One region of the Mesorhizobium sp. WSM4310 genome, then DNA from elsewhere that is predicted to be linked to it. Evidence: predicted binding sites of a transcription regulator. Region 1 holds the regulator's gene; each other region holds the start of a gene.
The links. Region 1 encodes LexA, which represses DNA repair genes until DNA is damaged. Its sites were predicted from a motif close to TGTTCNNNNTGTGTTCNG; they were not measured.

Region 1 (4,177 bases):
TGCGTATCTGATCGGCCGCGGCGCTGCCGACGCTGACCATCAACGCGCCTGCCAGGGCCAATCCCGACAGCCAAGCGGATTTCGACTTCAACATCATTTCCTCCCAGATTTGATCAGCGCCGCTCTCAAGGACGGCAACTGCGGCGATCATGGTCAGTCCCTCGCCGCGTGTCAACATTATATATAATTCTTGCCATACTTCCCCTTCATATATAATTTTCACAGGCTGATGATGGACCGACCGCGATGCAGGATCAGAACAATTCCACGAAGACCGAAGCGGCCTATCAGCTGCTGCGGCGCGATATCCTGACCACCCGCCTCATGCCGGGGGCGCCGCTCAAGCTGAGCGCGCTGCGCGGCACATACGGCGTCGGCTGGACGCCGCTGCGTGAAGCGTTGTCCCGACTTGAAGCCGAACGCCTGGTCACTGCCATCAGCAATCGCGGCTTTGCCGTCGCTCCCGTGTCGCGCGCTGAGCTCGAGGACCTGGCGCGCGCAAGGATGGTTGTCGAAATGCCGCTGTTCCTGGAATCGATCGCGAACGGCGGCAGGGAATGGGAGGATGCGGTCGTCACCGCTCATTACCGGCTCTCCCGCTGCAAAACCGCGGTCGATGACCCTTCCGATGCGGCCGTCGACAAATGGGACGAGAGCCACGAGGCCTTCCATGCGGCGCTGCTGAGCGCGGCGACGTCAAACTGGCTGTTGCGCTTCCGCTCGACGATCGCCGATCAGCTGCGTCGGCATCATCGGTTTCTCGGCCTGGCGCCGACTTTGCGGGCGGCGGCCGGCCTGAAGGACGGCTACGGCGAGGCAATGGACGCGCTGCGCGAGGCGATCGCCATCGAGCATCACACCGCGATCATGGAAGCGGCGCTCGATCGGGATGTAGAGCGGGCAAAGGCGCTGATGACGGCGCATATCGGCTACACGCTGCATGTCTATGTCCACAGCGAAGACAACGGCGCCAACACTTACACCGCGCGCGCCGGCAGCCTGAAAGCGGTTTCCGGATGATGCTTCCGCGGCGTCCGGATCCACGTGGCCGTGCCGGCCTGAACTCACGATCGTTGGCGTTTTGGTTTCGTTTCGTTCTGCCGGAATGGGTCGATACGCCGCTCAAATCCGCCCCGCAGACGCCTCCCAAACACCTGATGCCAAACCGCGTTCAGGGCTAGGCCACAGGCCATTAACCGAAACGATTTCAATGCGCGTACCGGCAGGGAAATCATTGATCGCGACCCTCTGCCCCGGTCAAAAAATTTCAGACGCGTTAACAAATTCATTAAACTTTAAACAGTTGCGGAACACAACTGGAACAGATAGTGTTTGTTCTGGGTTTGTTTTTCGATTCTGATTCAATCCGTCGTTCAACGCCTTGGGGGGCCGCCATGCTGACACGCAAGCAACATGAACTGCTGATGTTCATTCATGAACGGCTCAAGGAAAGCGGCATTCCGCCGTCCTTCGACGAAATGAAGGAAGCGCTCGATCTCGCCTCCAAGTCGGGCATCCATCGCCTGATCACGGCACTGGAGGAACGCGGCTTCATCCGCCGGCTGCCCAACCGGGCGCGGGCACTGGAAGTGCTGCGGCTGCCGGATTCGATCGCGCCCGGCCTTAACGCGGCAAAGAAATTCTCGCCAAGCGTCATCCAGGGCAGCCTCGGCCAGGGCGGTCTTGGCCGCCAGATCAAGCCGGCGCAGTCGCGTTTGCCTGCGGCCGGCAATGATGACGAAGCGGTTTCCGCCGTGTCGATCCCAGTGATGGGCCGCATCGCCGCCGGTGTGCCGATCGATGCCATCCAGCACCAGACGCATTCGATCTCGGTGCCGCCGGACATGATCATGGGTGGCGAGCACTATGCGCTGGAGGTCAAGGGCGACTCGATGATCGACGCCGGCATCTTCGACGGCGACACGGTCATCATCCGCAATGCCGACACGGCGAGCCCGGGCGAGATCGTCGTGGCGCTGGTCGACGAGGAGGAAGCAACCCTGAAACGGTTCCGCCGCAAGGGCGCCTCGATCGCCCTTGAAGCCGCCAACCCGGCCTACGAGACGCGCATTTTCGGGCCAGACAGGGTCAAGGTGCAGGGCAAGCTTGTCGGGCTGATCCGGCGTTACTGAGCAGGAGCGGCCGTCTTTTCGGGTTTTTGATAGGGCGCCAGCCCCCTCGCCTCACGCGAAAATTTTCGCTGCTCGTGCCAAGGCCGATACGGCCCGTCCACCGCGAAGCTGACGGTTGGCGGGCCAGTTGCCGATTGGCGGTCGAAGAACACGGCGGCACTGCCTTTGCGGGCAAGTTGCCGTTTGGTGACGACAAGAACCAGCGGATTGTGGCAGGCATCATAGCCCGTCGCGTCATTGACGACGATCAGGTCGGCGAAACCGCAAGCTTTCCAGGTATCCTTGCGGTCTTCGACATGCGCGATGATCGCACCCGACGGGTGCCGTGCAAGACAGACGCCATCCGTGCAGTAGAACGGTGCTCCCGGCGGCAGATTGACGGCATCGGCAATGTCGAATTGCCCGTCCGCCCTGTCGAACATCTCCGGCACGACGATGGTTTCGGACACCAGCGCGCGTTTCCAATTGTCGACGGTGAACTCGTTCGGGCGAGCCCGGCTGACCGCGAGTTCTCCACCGCCGATCGGCAGCGCCACCAACCGCGCATCTTCGGAAATCAGCACATCCGGGGTGCGCGTATCCGATACTGTCAGCAGGCCGGCAAGCGCGAATGGCACTGCCGCGAGCCGCAGCCAGGTCGTCGCCATCGTCGCGATGACCAGGGCGATGGTCACCAGCAGCACGGATCGCTGCGAAATCAGCCCGACCGCATCGACCGGGGAGCGTTCCGATATCCACGCCGATATGGCGATCATTGCGGTCAGGCCCTTGCCCATCACGTAAAGGAAGGGGCCGTCGGCACCAAAGGGCATCGCAAGAGAACTGAGAACAGCGAAAGGCATGACTATCAGTGACACGATCGGCATGACGGCCAGATTGGCGAACAGGCTGAGCGGCGACACACGCTGGAAATGCCAGATGGCAAACAGCGCCGTGGCGCAGCCGGCGATGATGGAGGTCATCGCCAGCCCGCCCGTCGCCAGCAGGAATTTTCGCGTGAGAAAACCCGGCAAAGTTCGCTTTGGCGGTGGCGGTCTTGCTTTTCCCGCATGGTGATCCGCCCAGCCGGCATAGGCGCCGACCAGCGCGGCGGTCGCGGCGAACGACATCTGGAAGCTTGGGCCGACAACCTCATGCGGCGACACCACAATGACGGCGATCGCCGAGATGGCGAGGTTGCGCATGGTCAGTGCCGCGCGATCGAACAGGACGGCAACAAGCATCACCGCCAGCATGATGAAGCTGCGTTCGGCGGCAACGACGACACCGGAAATGACGAGATAGGCGGCGATCGAGAACAGGGCGGCGGCGGCCGCATATTTCTTCACCGGCCGACGCGCGGAAAAGTCCGGAAACAGCGCGAAGGCACCGCGCAGCAGCCCCATGATGGTGCCGGCGACCAGCGCCATATGCAGCCCGGAAATGGAGATGATGTGATAGATGCCGGTGCGCCGCATCGCCTCGTTGATTTCATCGGGAATGCCGGCCCGCACACCGACGATCAGCGCCGCCGCGATCTCACCCTCGGCACCGCCAACCCTGGCCCTGATGTGGTCGGCAATGGCTTCACGAGCATTTTCTATCCCCGAGAAAAGGCGGGCCGTGAGCGGCACCTCGTCGTCCGTGGCTGAGACAAGCTTTGGATTGCCGAGAAAGAAGCCGCTGCCGCCAATACCGGCGAAATAGCTGTCGAAGGAGAAATCGTAGCTGTCCGGCCGCACCGGGCCGGTCGGCGGCAACAGTTTAGCGTAGCCGGTGACCATGGAGCCGGCGGTCATTTCCGCCGGGATATCTCGCGCCGAAAGCCTGACCCTTTCCGGCGCATAACGCAGTTTCGGCCGTGCGGTCGACGTCACGTCGATGGTCAGCCGGATGCGGCCGGTCTCCATCCGGTCGAGCGAAACGACGCGGCCGGTCACTTGCGTCGAGATTTCCGAACCCAGCATCTGGGTGCCCGCCCGCCATGTCTCGACCTTGGCGACAAGCAGGCCAAGCGCGCACAACAATGCCGCCATGAAGCCCAGATGGGTTTTCGGCCAGGAGCG
Region 2 (4,177 bases), on a different contig from region 1:
GCTCCTATCCCCTCGGGGAGAGGTCGGATTGCCCCGAATTGCTCTTTTGCAATTCGGTCTTGGCAATCCGGGTGAGGGGGCATTTGCCGCTTGAACCTACAGGGCCTTGGCGATCTCGGCCGCCAGCCGCGCATTGTTTTCGACCAGCGCGATGTTGGTCTTGAGGCTGCGGCCGCCGGTCAACTCCAGGATTTTTCCCAGCAGGAACGGCGTCACCGCCTTGCCGGTCACGTTGAGCGCCTCGGCGGCCTTTTGCGCGGCTTCGATGTAGCCGGCCATCTCCTCGGCCGGGATTTCCTGGTTTTCCGGCACCGGATTGGCGACCAGCATGCCGCCGCCGAGCCCCAGCGCAACCCTGGTCTGGTAGAAATGCGCGATCTCTTCCGGTCCGTGCAAGGTCAGCGGGGCGCGGAATGGCGACTGCCGCGACCAGAAGGCGGGCATCGTCTCGCAGCCATGGCCGACGACAGGCACGCCGCGCGTCTCCAGCACTTCCAGCGTCTTTTCGATGTCGAGGATGGCCTTGGCGCCGGCCGAGACGACGATCACCGGCGTGCGTGCCAATTCGTCGAGATCGGCGGAGATGTCAAAACTCTTCTCCGCGCCCTTGTGCACGCCGCCAATGCCGCCGGTGGCGAACACCTTTATCCCAACCATTTCAGCCGCGATCATGGTGGCTGCGACGGTCGTGCCGCCGGTGCGTCCTTGCGCGACGGCGAAGCCGAGGTCGGCGCGCGACAGCTTCATGGCGTCACCGGTCATGGCCAGCGATTCGCGCTCGCCGTCAGACAGGCCGATCTTGATGCGGCCGCCAACCACCGCGATCGTCGCCGGTACGGCGCCGCCGTCGCTGATGATCTTCTCGACATTGGCTGCCATGGCGCCATTGTCGGGGTAGGGCATGCCATGGGTGATGATGGTGCTTTCCAGCGCCACAACCGGGCGCCCGGCGGCCAGGGCTTGCGCCACTGGTGCGTGGATGTCGATGAAGGGGCGGGCGGTTTCGGGTCTCATCTGGATCTCCAACTCGCGGTGCGGCGCATGGGGGGCGCCCGGCAACACAGCGGCACTATGAATTTGCCGGTCTCATGCCACTTCCTGCGCGTCCGGCACAAGAGCCAGAGCTTCGGCGAAGCTCGCCGCGGTAAAATCGGGGATGGCGTCGACGTTTTCGATGGCCAGCGTCGCCGCCGCGACGCCTTCGCGCAAGGCTTGGCGCAGCGGCAGGCCGCGCAGCAGGGCTGCCACCGTCGCACCCGCCAGCGCGTCGCCGGCGCCGGTGACGTCAGCGACTTTTCTCGGGGCAGGCGGTTGGATCGTAAAGGCGCCTGCTTCATCGAAACCCAGCACCGGCGCGCTGCCTGCCGTCACGACGCCGCTGGCAAGGCCGCTGCATCGCAACCCGTCGACGACATCTCCTTCGGCGGCGTTTGCGTTGACGCCGGCCAGCGCGACGGCTTCGCGCCGGTTCATGAAGACCAGCGCCAGCGCGCTGAGCACCGGTATCAGCCGCACCACCTTGGCCGGCGAGATGGCAATGGCATACACCGGCTTGCCGGCCGCAAGCGAAACCAGCCGCTCCAGTGCCGCCGACGGCAGATTGGCGTCGCACAGGATGGCATCGGCGGCAGCGATCGCTTCGCGGACCTTGGACCGTCTCATCTGCTTGGGAAACGCCAGATCGTAGAGCACCATGTCGGCAAAGCCGACGATCAACTCGCCCTCGCGATCGATCAGCGCGGTGTAGCTCGGCGTCGTGCGGTCGAGGAAGACCGCCGACAGGTCGGCGATGCCTGCCTCGGCGATGGCTCGCGAAATGGTGTCCGCCGCTGCATCGCCGCCGCGCATCGACATCAGCGAGCCCGATACGCCGCGCCGCACCGTGCTGCGCAGCGCGTTGAACACGCCGCCGCCGACGTCCTCGCGCATCGTGCCGGGATTGGACGCCGCCGGCACATACGTGCCCGACACCTGGCCGCGCCGGTCGATATGGGCGCCGCCCACGGCCAATATCTCTATGGATTTCACCATGCCGGCGATATGCCCTTTGTTATTGCAACTGCACAAGCGCTAGACTGCGTCATAGCCTTCGCCAGCAAGATGGCGATTCGGCGGATCGATACAACCGAGCAGTCTGGCCCAATGCGGGGTGCATTCCTGTTCGATCTCTTGGTACGGAAAAAGAACAAATCCGGATATGACTGGCTTTTCAGATATTTGATCCCTCTTGCCAAACGAGAACAAAAAAGGTACAAAATGGCAGGGATTACGGATTGTCCGGCCTTCATTGACGACCAAGGGGTGATGTATCATGGCTCAGAATTCTTTGCGGCTTGTAGAGGATAAGGCAGTGGACAAATCAAAGGCTCTGGATGCGGCGCTGTCGCAAATCGAGCGGGCTTTCGGCAAGGGCTCGATCATGCGGCTCGGCGCGAACGAGCAGGTCGTCGAGATTGAAACGGTGCCGACCGGATCGCTCGGTCTCGACATCGCGCTCGGCGTCGGTGGCCTGCCGCGCGGCCGCATCATCGAGATCTACGGGCCGGAAAGCTCGGGCAAGACGACGCTGGCGCTGCACACGGTGGCCGAAGCCCAGAAGAAGGGTGGCATCTGCGCCTTCGTCGACGCCGAACACGCGCTCGACCCGGTCTATGCCCGCAAGCTCGGCGTCGATCTTGAGAACCTGCTGATCTCGCAGCCCGACACAGGCGAGCAGGCGCTGGAGATCTGCGACACGCTGGTGCGCTCCGGCGCCATCGACGTGCTGGTGGTCGATTCGGTCGCGGCACTGACGCCGCGCGCCGAAATCGAGGGCGAGATGGGCGATTCGCTGCCCGGCCTGCAGGCCCGCCTGATGAGCCAGGCGCTGCGCAAGCTGACCGCCTCGATCTCGCGCTCCAACACCATGGTCATCTTCATCAACCAGATCCGCATGAAGATCGGCGTCATGTTCGGTTCGCCCGAAACCACGACCGGCGGCAACGCGCTGAAATTCTATGCGTCGGTGCGCCTCGACATCCGCCGCATCGGCTCGGTCAAGGATCGCGACGAGGTCGTCGGCAACCAGACCCGCGTCAAGGTGGTCAAGAACAAGCTGGCGCCGCCCTTCAAGGTGGTCGAGTTCGACATCATGTATGGCGAGGGCGTGTCCAAGACCGGCGAGCTGGTTGATCTCGGCGTCAAGGCCGGCGTGGTCGAGAAGTCCGGCGCCTGGTTCTCGTACAATTCGCAACGTCTCGGCCAGGGCCGCGAAAATGCAAAACTGTTCCTGCGCGACAATCCCGATACCGCACGCGAGATCGAACTGGCGCTCAGGCAGAATGCCGGGCTTATCGCCGAAAAGTTCCTCGAAAATGGTGGCTCTGAAGGCGGCGACGACGGTTTTGAGGACGAAGCCGGCGCGATGTAGGGCAACGGACAGAGTTCGGCCATAAAGTCGACCTATGATCCGATGCTTAAGTAACCGAGTTCTTTAGTATCGCGTCCAAAACCGCCGGCCTTCGCGCCGGCGGTTTTCGTTTTTGGGACCAATAGACTCCCAGGATTGGCCCAGTTCCGTGTTTCTGGACAGGCTGGAGCGTGGCCGCTAAAAGGCCAAGTCTATTTCTGGAAAGCAGACACCAGTTTCCGCCGGCCGCGCCGGCGGTTTTCGCGAAAAGGCAGCAGTCATGAGTGGCGTGAACGAGATCCGGTCGACATTTCTCGACTATTTCCGCAAGGAGGGCCACGAGGTCGTGGCCTCGAGCCCGCTCGTGCCGCGCAACGATCCGACATTGATGTTCACCAATGCCGGCATGGTGCAGTTCAAGAACGTCTTCACCGGTCTGGAGAAGCGGTCCTATTCGCGCGCCACCACCGCCCAGAAGAGCGTTCGCGCAGGCGGCAAGCACAACGACCTCGACAATGTCGGCTACACCGCGCGCCACCTGACTTTCTTCGAGATGCTCGGCAATTTCTCCTTCGGCGATTACTTCAAGGAGCGCGCCATCGAGCTTGCCTGGAACCTGATCACCAAGGAGTTCGGGTTGAAGAAGGACAAGCTGCTGGTCACCGTCTACCACACGGACGACGAGGCGGCCGGCTTCTGGAAGAAGATCGCCGGTTTCTCGGACGATCGCATCATCCGCATCCCGACCTCGGACAATTTCTGGGCGATGGGCGACACAGGTCCGTGCGG
Region 3 (4,177 bases), on a different contig from region 1:
ACCTCAACCAGCCGATGCTCGACTACGCCGCTTCGCGACAGGCTCGCGCCGGTCGCATCCAATGGCGCCAGGCCGATGCCATGGCGCTACCGTTCGAAGACGCGGCCTTCGATCTCGTTTGCTGCCAGTTCGGCGCGATGTTCTTTCCCAGCCGCCCATCCGCCTACCGCGAGGCCAGGCGGGTGCTGAAACCCGGCGGGCATTTCCTGTTCAACGTTTGGGATCGCATCGAGGAGAATGTCTTCGCCGATGATGTGACCAATGCACTGGCCAGGATGTTTGCGAACGATCCGCCGCGCTTTCTCGCCCGCACGCCGCATGGCTACCACGATACGGCGCTGATCCGCGGCGAGCTGGAAGAGGCCGGCTTTTCCGGTGTGGCGATCGAAACGAGGGCTGAACAAAGCCGCGCCCCCTCGCCGCGCCTGCCGGCCGTGGCCTATTGCCAGGGAACGGTGCTTCGCACCGAAATCGAGGCCAGGGATCCCGGGAAACTGGACGCCGCAACGGATTACGCCGCATCCGCGATTGCGGCCAGACATGGCAGCGGCGCGGTTGCCGCCAAAATCCAGGCGCACGTCATCGTGGCCATGGCCTAGGCCGGAATTGCCGGCTAGAGCAGTTCACCGTTTCACGGAAACGGCAACCCGCTCTAACTCTTTGTTTTAACGCAATTCCGGACGGAAAACCGTTTCACACTTTTCCTGGAATTGCTCTAGTCGTCGCCTTCGACGACCCGCAGCCTGAGCTGCCCGGTCTTTGAATCGGCAGCGCGCGGACCGGGCTCGAGTTTCGCCGCGGGCGCCCGTGACGGCGTCTCCGGGCCGGCATCGCCATCGGCCTGCGCGCCGAACTCCAGCGCCTCGATCTTCTGGCCGCGCTTGGTCACTTTCGATGTCGAGACCAGGATATCGTCGATGTCCTTGGCCGACTGGCCGAAATGCACCTGCAGCTTGCGCACGCGCTCGTCGACGCGCGCGACATCCTCCATCAGCCGGATGACCTCGCCCTGGATCAGATGCGCCTGTTCGCGCATGCGGGCATCCTTGAGGATCGCCTGGATGACCTGGATCGACAGCATCAGCAGCGACGGCGAGACGATGACGACGCGGGCGCGGTGCGCCTTGTGGACGATCGCCTCGAAATTCTCGTGGATCTCGGCGAACACCGATTCCGACGGCACGAACATGAAGGCGGTGTCCTGCGTCTCGCCCTGGATCAGGTATTTTTCCGAGATATCGCGGACATGGATCTCGATGTCGCGGCGGAAGGCCTGGGACGCGACCTTCTGCAGGTCGGCGCCGTCGGCCGCGCGGATGGCATTCCAGGCTTCCAGCGGGAACTTGGCATCGATGGCCAGCGAGGGCGCGCCGTTCGGCATCTTCACCAGGCAGTCGGGCCGGCTGCCGTTCGACAGCGTCGCCTGGAATTCATAGGCGCCATGCGGCAGGCCGTCGGCGACGATCGCCTCCATGCGCGACTGGCCGAAGGCACCGCGCGTCTGCTTGTTGGAAAGGATCGCCTGCAGCTGCACGACCTGGCCGGCGAGCGACTGGATGTTGCCTTGCGCGACATCGATGATGGCCAGCCGCTCCTGCAGCTTGGCCAGGCTCTCATGCGTCGATTTGGTCTGCTCGGTCATGGTCTGGCCGAGGCGGCCGGTCATGGCGTCGAGGCGCTGGCCGATCGACTGGGTCAGCTCCGCCTGGCGCGCGCCGAACACTTCGGCGATGGCGCCCATGCGGCCCTGCATCTCGGCCTGGCTTTGCAAGATGCCGGCCATCCGCGCCTCGGCGTCGCGGGCATGATCGGCGGCTTCCGCGGCAGCGACCGCGCGCGCCTTGGCCGAGCGCCACAGCGCGACGACCAGCGCCACGAACAGGCCGAGAAAGAACAAGGCGCCGAAGGCCAGGGCGTGGCCCAGCGTGATTGTCGAGGCGCCAAGCCGTGCGACGGGCTGCGAAAGGATGGTGCTCAGATCATTCATGTGGACAGCATAGCCGATTCGGTGGGCTGGCACAGATCAAAACGTGAACGATACTCAGGTCCACCGGTTGACGCTTTTCGCTGGACGTCTTACGTGGGACGCCATGCCGATCAAGCCGCTCATCATCCTTCCCGATCCCATCCTGCGCCAGGTTTCCAAGCCGGTGGAGCGCGTCGATGCGCCTTTGCGCAAACTGGCCGACGACATGCTGGCGACCATGTATGACGCGCCCGGCATCGGGCTGGCGGCAATCCAGATCGGCGAGCCGCTGCGCATGCTGGTGATCGATCTCGCCAAGGAAGACGAAACGCCGGCGCCGCATGTCTTCATCAACCCGGAGATCCTGGAAAGCGCCGATCAGCGCTCGGTCTACGAGGAAGGCTGCCTGTCGATTCCCGACTATTACGCCGAGGTGGAACGCCCGGCTTCCGTTCGCGTGAAATATCTCGACCGCGACGGCAAACTGCAGGAGATGGAGGCCGAGGGGCTGATGGCGACCTGCCTGCAGCACGAGATCGACCATCTCAACGGCGTGCTGTTCATCGACCATATCTCCAAGCTGAAGCGCGACATGGTGGTGAAGAAATTCAAGAAGCTCGCCAAGGACAAGGCGCCGGGCAAGCTGGTGGGATAGGGGAACATGCCCCTGCGCGTCATCTTCATGGGCACGCCGGAGTTTTCGGTGCCGACGCTGCGCGCGATCGCCGAGGCCGGACATGAGATTTCCGCCGTCTACACGCAGCCGCCGCGCGCCGGCGGCCGGCGCGGGCTGGAGCTGACGCCGTCGCCGGTGCAGCGCGAGGCCGAACGGCTGGGCATCGAGGTGCGCACGCCGATATCCCTCAAGGGCGACGCCGAGCAGGCGGCTTTCAGCGCCCTGCGGACCGATATCGCCGTGGTCGTCGCCTATGGTTTGCTGCTGCCGAAGGCGATTCTTGACGCGCCCCGGCTTGGCTGCATCAACGGCCATGCATCGCTTTTGCCGCGCTGGCGCGGTGCCGCCCCCATCCAGCGCGCCATCATGGCTGGTGACCTGGAAAGCGGCATGATGGTAATGCGCATGGAAGAGGGGCTGGACACCGGACCGGTGGGATTGCTTGAAAAATGCACCATCGAACCCGATATGACAGCCGGCGATCTGCATGATCGGTTGATGCGCGTCGGTGCTGCCCTGATGGTGGAAGCGCTGGCGCGGCTGGAGGGGAACACCCTGACATTTACCGCGCAAGCGGCGGAAGGGGTGACTTACGCCAGAAAAATCGATAAATCCGAGACGCGGGTGGACTGGACGCGGCCTGCGGCCGAGGTCCACAACCATCTTCGCGGCCTGTCACCCTTTCCCGGCGCCTGGTCCGAAATAGACATTGGCGGCCGCATGGAACGGCTGAAACTGCTTCGCTCGACGCTGTCCGAAGGCCTGTCGCTTTCGGAAGGTTTGGGCGAGTCGGGAGGAATTCTCGATGACCGGCTGACGGTCGCCTGCGGGGCAGGCGCGATCAGGCTGGTCGAAGTTCAACGCGCGGGCGGAAAGCCCGCCGCCGCGTCGGAATTCCTGCGCGGAGCCAAGATCGTAAAAGGAATGAAGTTCTCATGAGCATGATGTCGATACGCGCGGCAACGCCGCGGGATCGCGAGGCAATTCGCCTCGTCGAGGAACACGCCTTCGGCCAGCAGGCGGAGGCCGGGCTGGTCGACGCGCTGGTGACCGGCGGCGACGCCGTCGTCGAACTGGTGGCGGAAGAAGACGGCCAGGTGGTCGGCCATATCCTGTTTTCACGGCTGTTCGTCCAGAATGGCGGCAAGAGCTTCGCGGCCGTGGCGCTGGCGCCGCTGGCGGTGGAGCCTTCGTTTCACGGCAGCGGCATTGGCGGCGCGCTGATCCGCGAGGCGCATATCCGCCTCAGGGATGCCGGCGAGACTCTGGCCGTGGTGCTTGGCGACCCGGCCTATTACGGCCGGTTCGGCTACAGCCATGCGCGGGCCGAGAAGTTCGAGAGCGAATATCAAGGCGAGGCGCTGCAGGCGCTGGTCTGGGGCGACGCTCCTGAGGCCGGCAGGCTGGTCTACGCTTCCGCCTTCACGGCTCTCGCCGCGTAGGCGAAAGCGTATAAGCTGCCGGCATGCCGCGTTTTCGCCTCGACATCGAATATGACGGCAGCCTGTTTGCCGGCTGGCAGCACCAGGCCGACC

Region 2: recA (recombinase RecA) is a predicted target of LexA. The motif match lies at 2,237-2,254, and genes of this name have one in related genera.
Region 3: FJV80_RS14500 (DNA recombination protein RmuC) is a predicted target of LexA. The motif match lies at 2,020-2,037, and genes of this name have one in related genera.

What each region holds. Positions count from the first base shown of each region.
Region 1 covers NZ_VFTA01000004.1:255,172-259,348, forward strand. The annotation lists gene FJV80_RS07645 (ABC transporter substrate-binding protein) at 1-94, opposite strand, end outside; gene FJV80_RS07650 (GntR family transcriptional regulator) at 247-1,020, shown strand; gene lexA (transcriptional repressor LexA) at 1,395-2,132, shown strand; gene FJV80_RS07660 (ComEC/Rec2 family competence protein) at 2,126-4,177, opposite strand, start outside.
Region 2 covers NZ_VFTA01000005.1:145,003-149,179, reverse strand. The annotation lists gene FJV80_RS08415 (pseudouridine-5'-phosphate glycosidase) at 97-1,014, opposite strand; gene FJV80_RS08410 (carbohydrate kinase family protein) at 1,087-2,031, opposite strand; gene recA (recombinase RecA) at 2,312-3,409, shown strand; gene alaS (alanine--tRNA ligase) at 3,669-4,177, shown strand, end outside.
Region 3 covers NZ_VFTA01000011.1:99,538-103,714, reverse strand. The annotation lists gene FJV80_RS14505 (class I SAM-dependent methyltransferase) at 1-599, shown strand, start outside; gene FJV80_RS14500 (DNA recombination protein RmuC) at 716-1,987, opposite strand; gene def (peptide deformylase) at 2,091-2,621, shown strand; gene fmt (methionyl-tRNA formyltransferase) at 2,634-3,581, shown strand; gene FJV80_RS14485 (N-acetyltransferase) at 3,578-4,084, shown strand; gene truA (tRNA pseudouridine(38-40) synthase TruA) at 4,108-4,177, shown strand, end outside.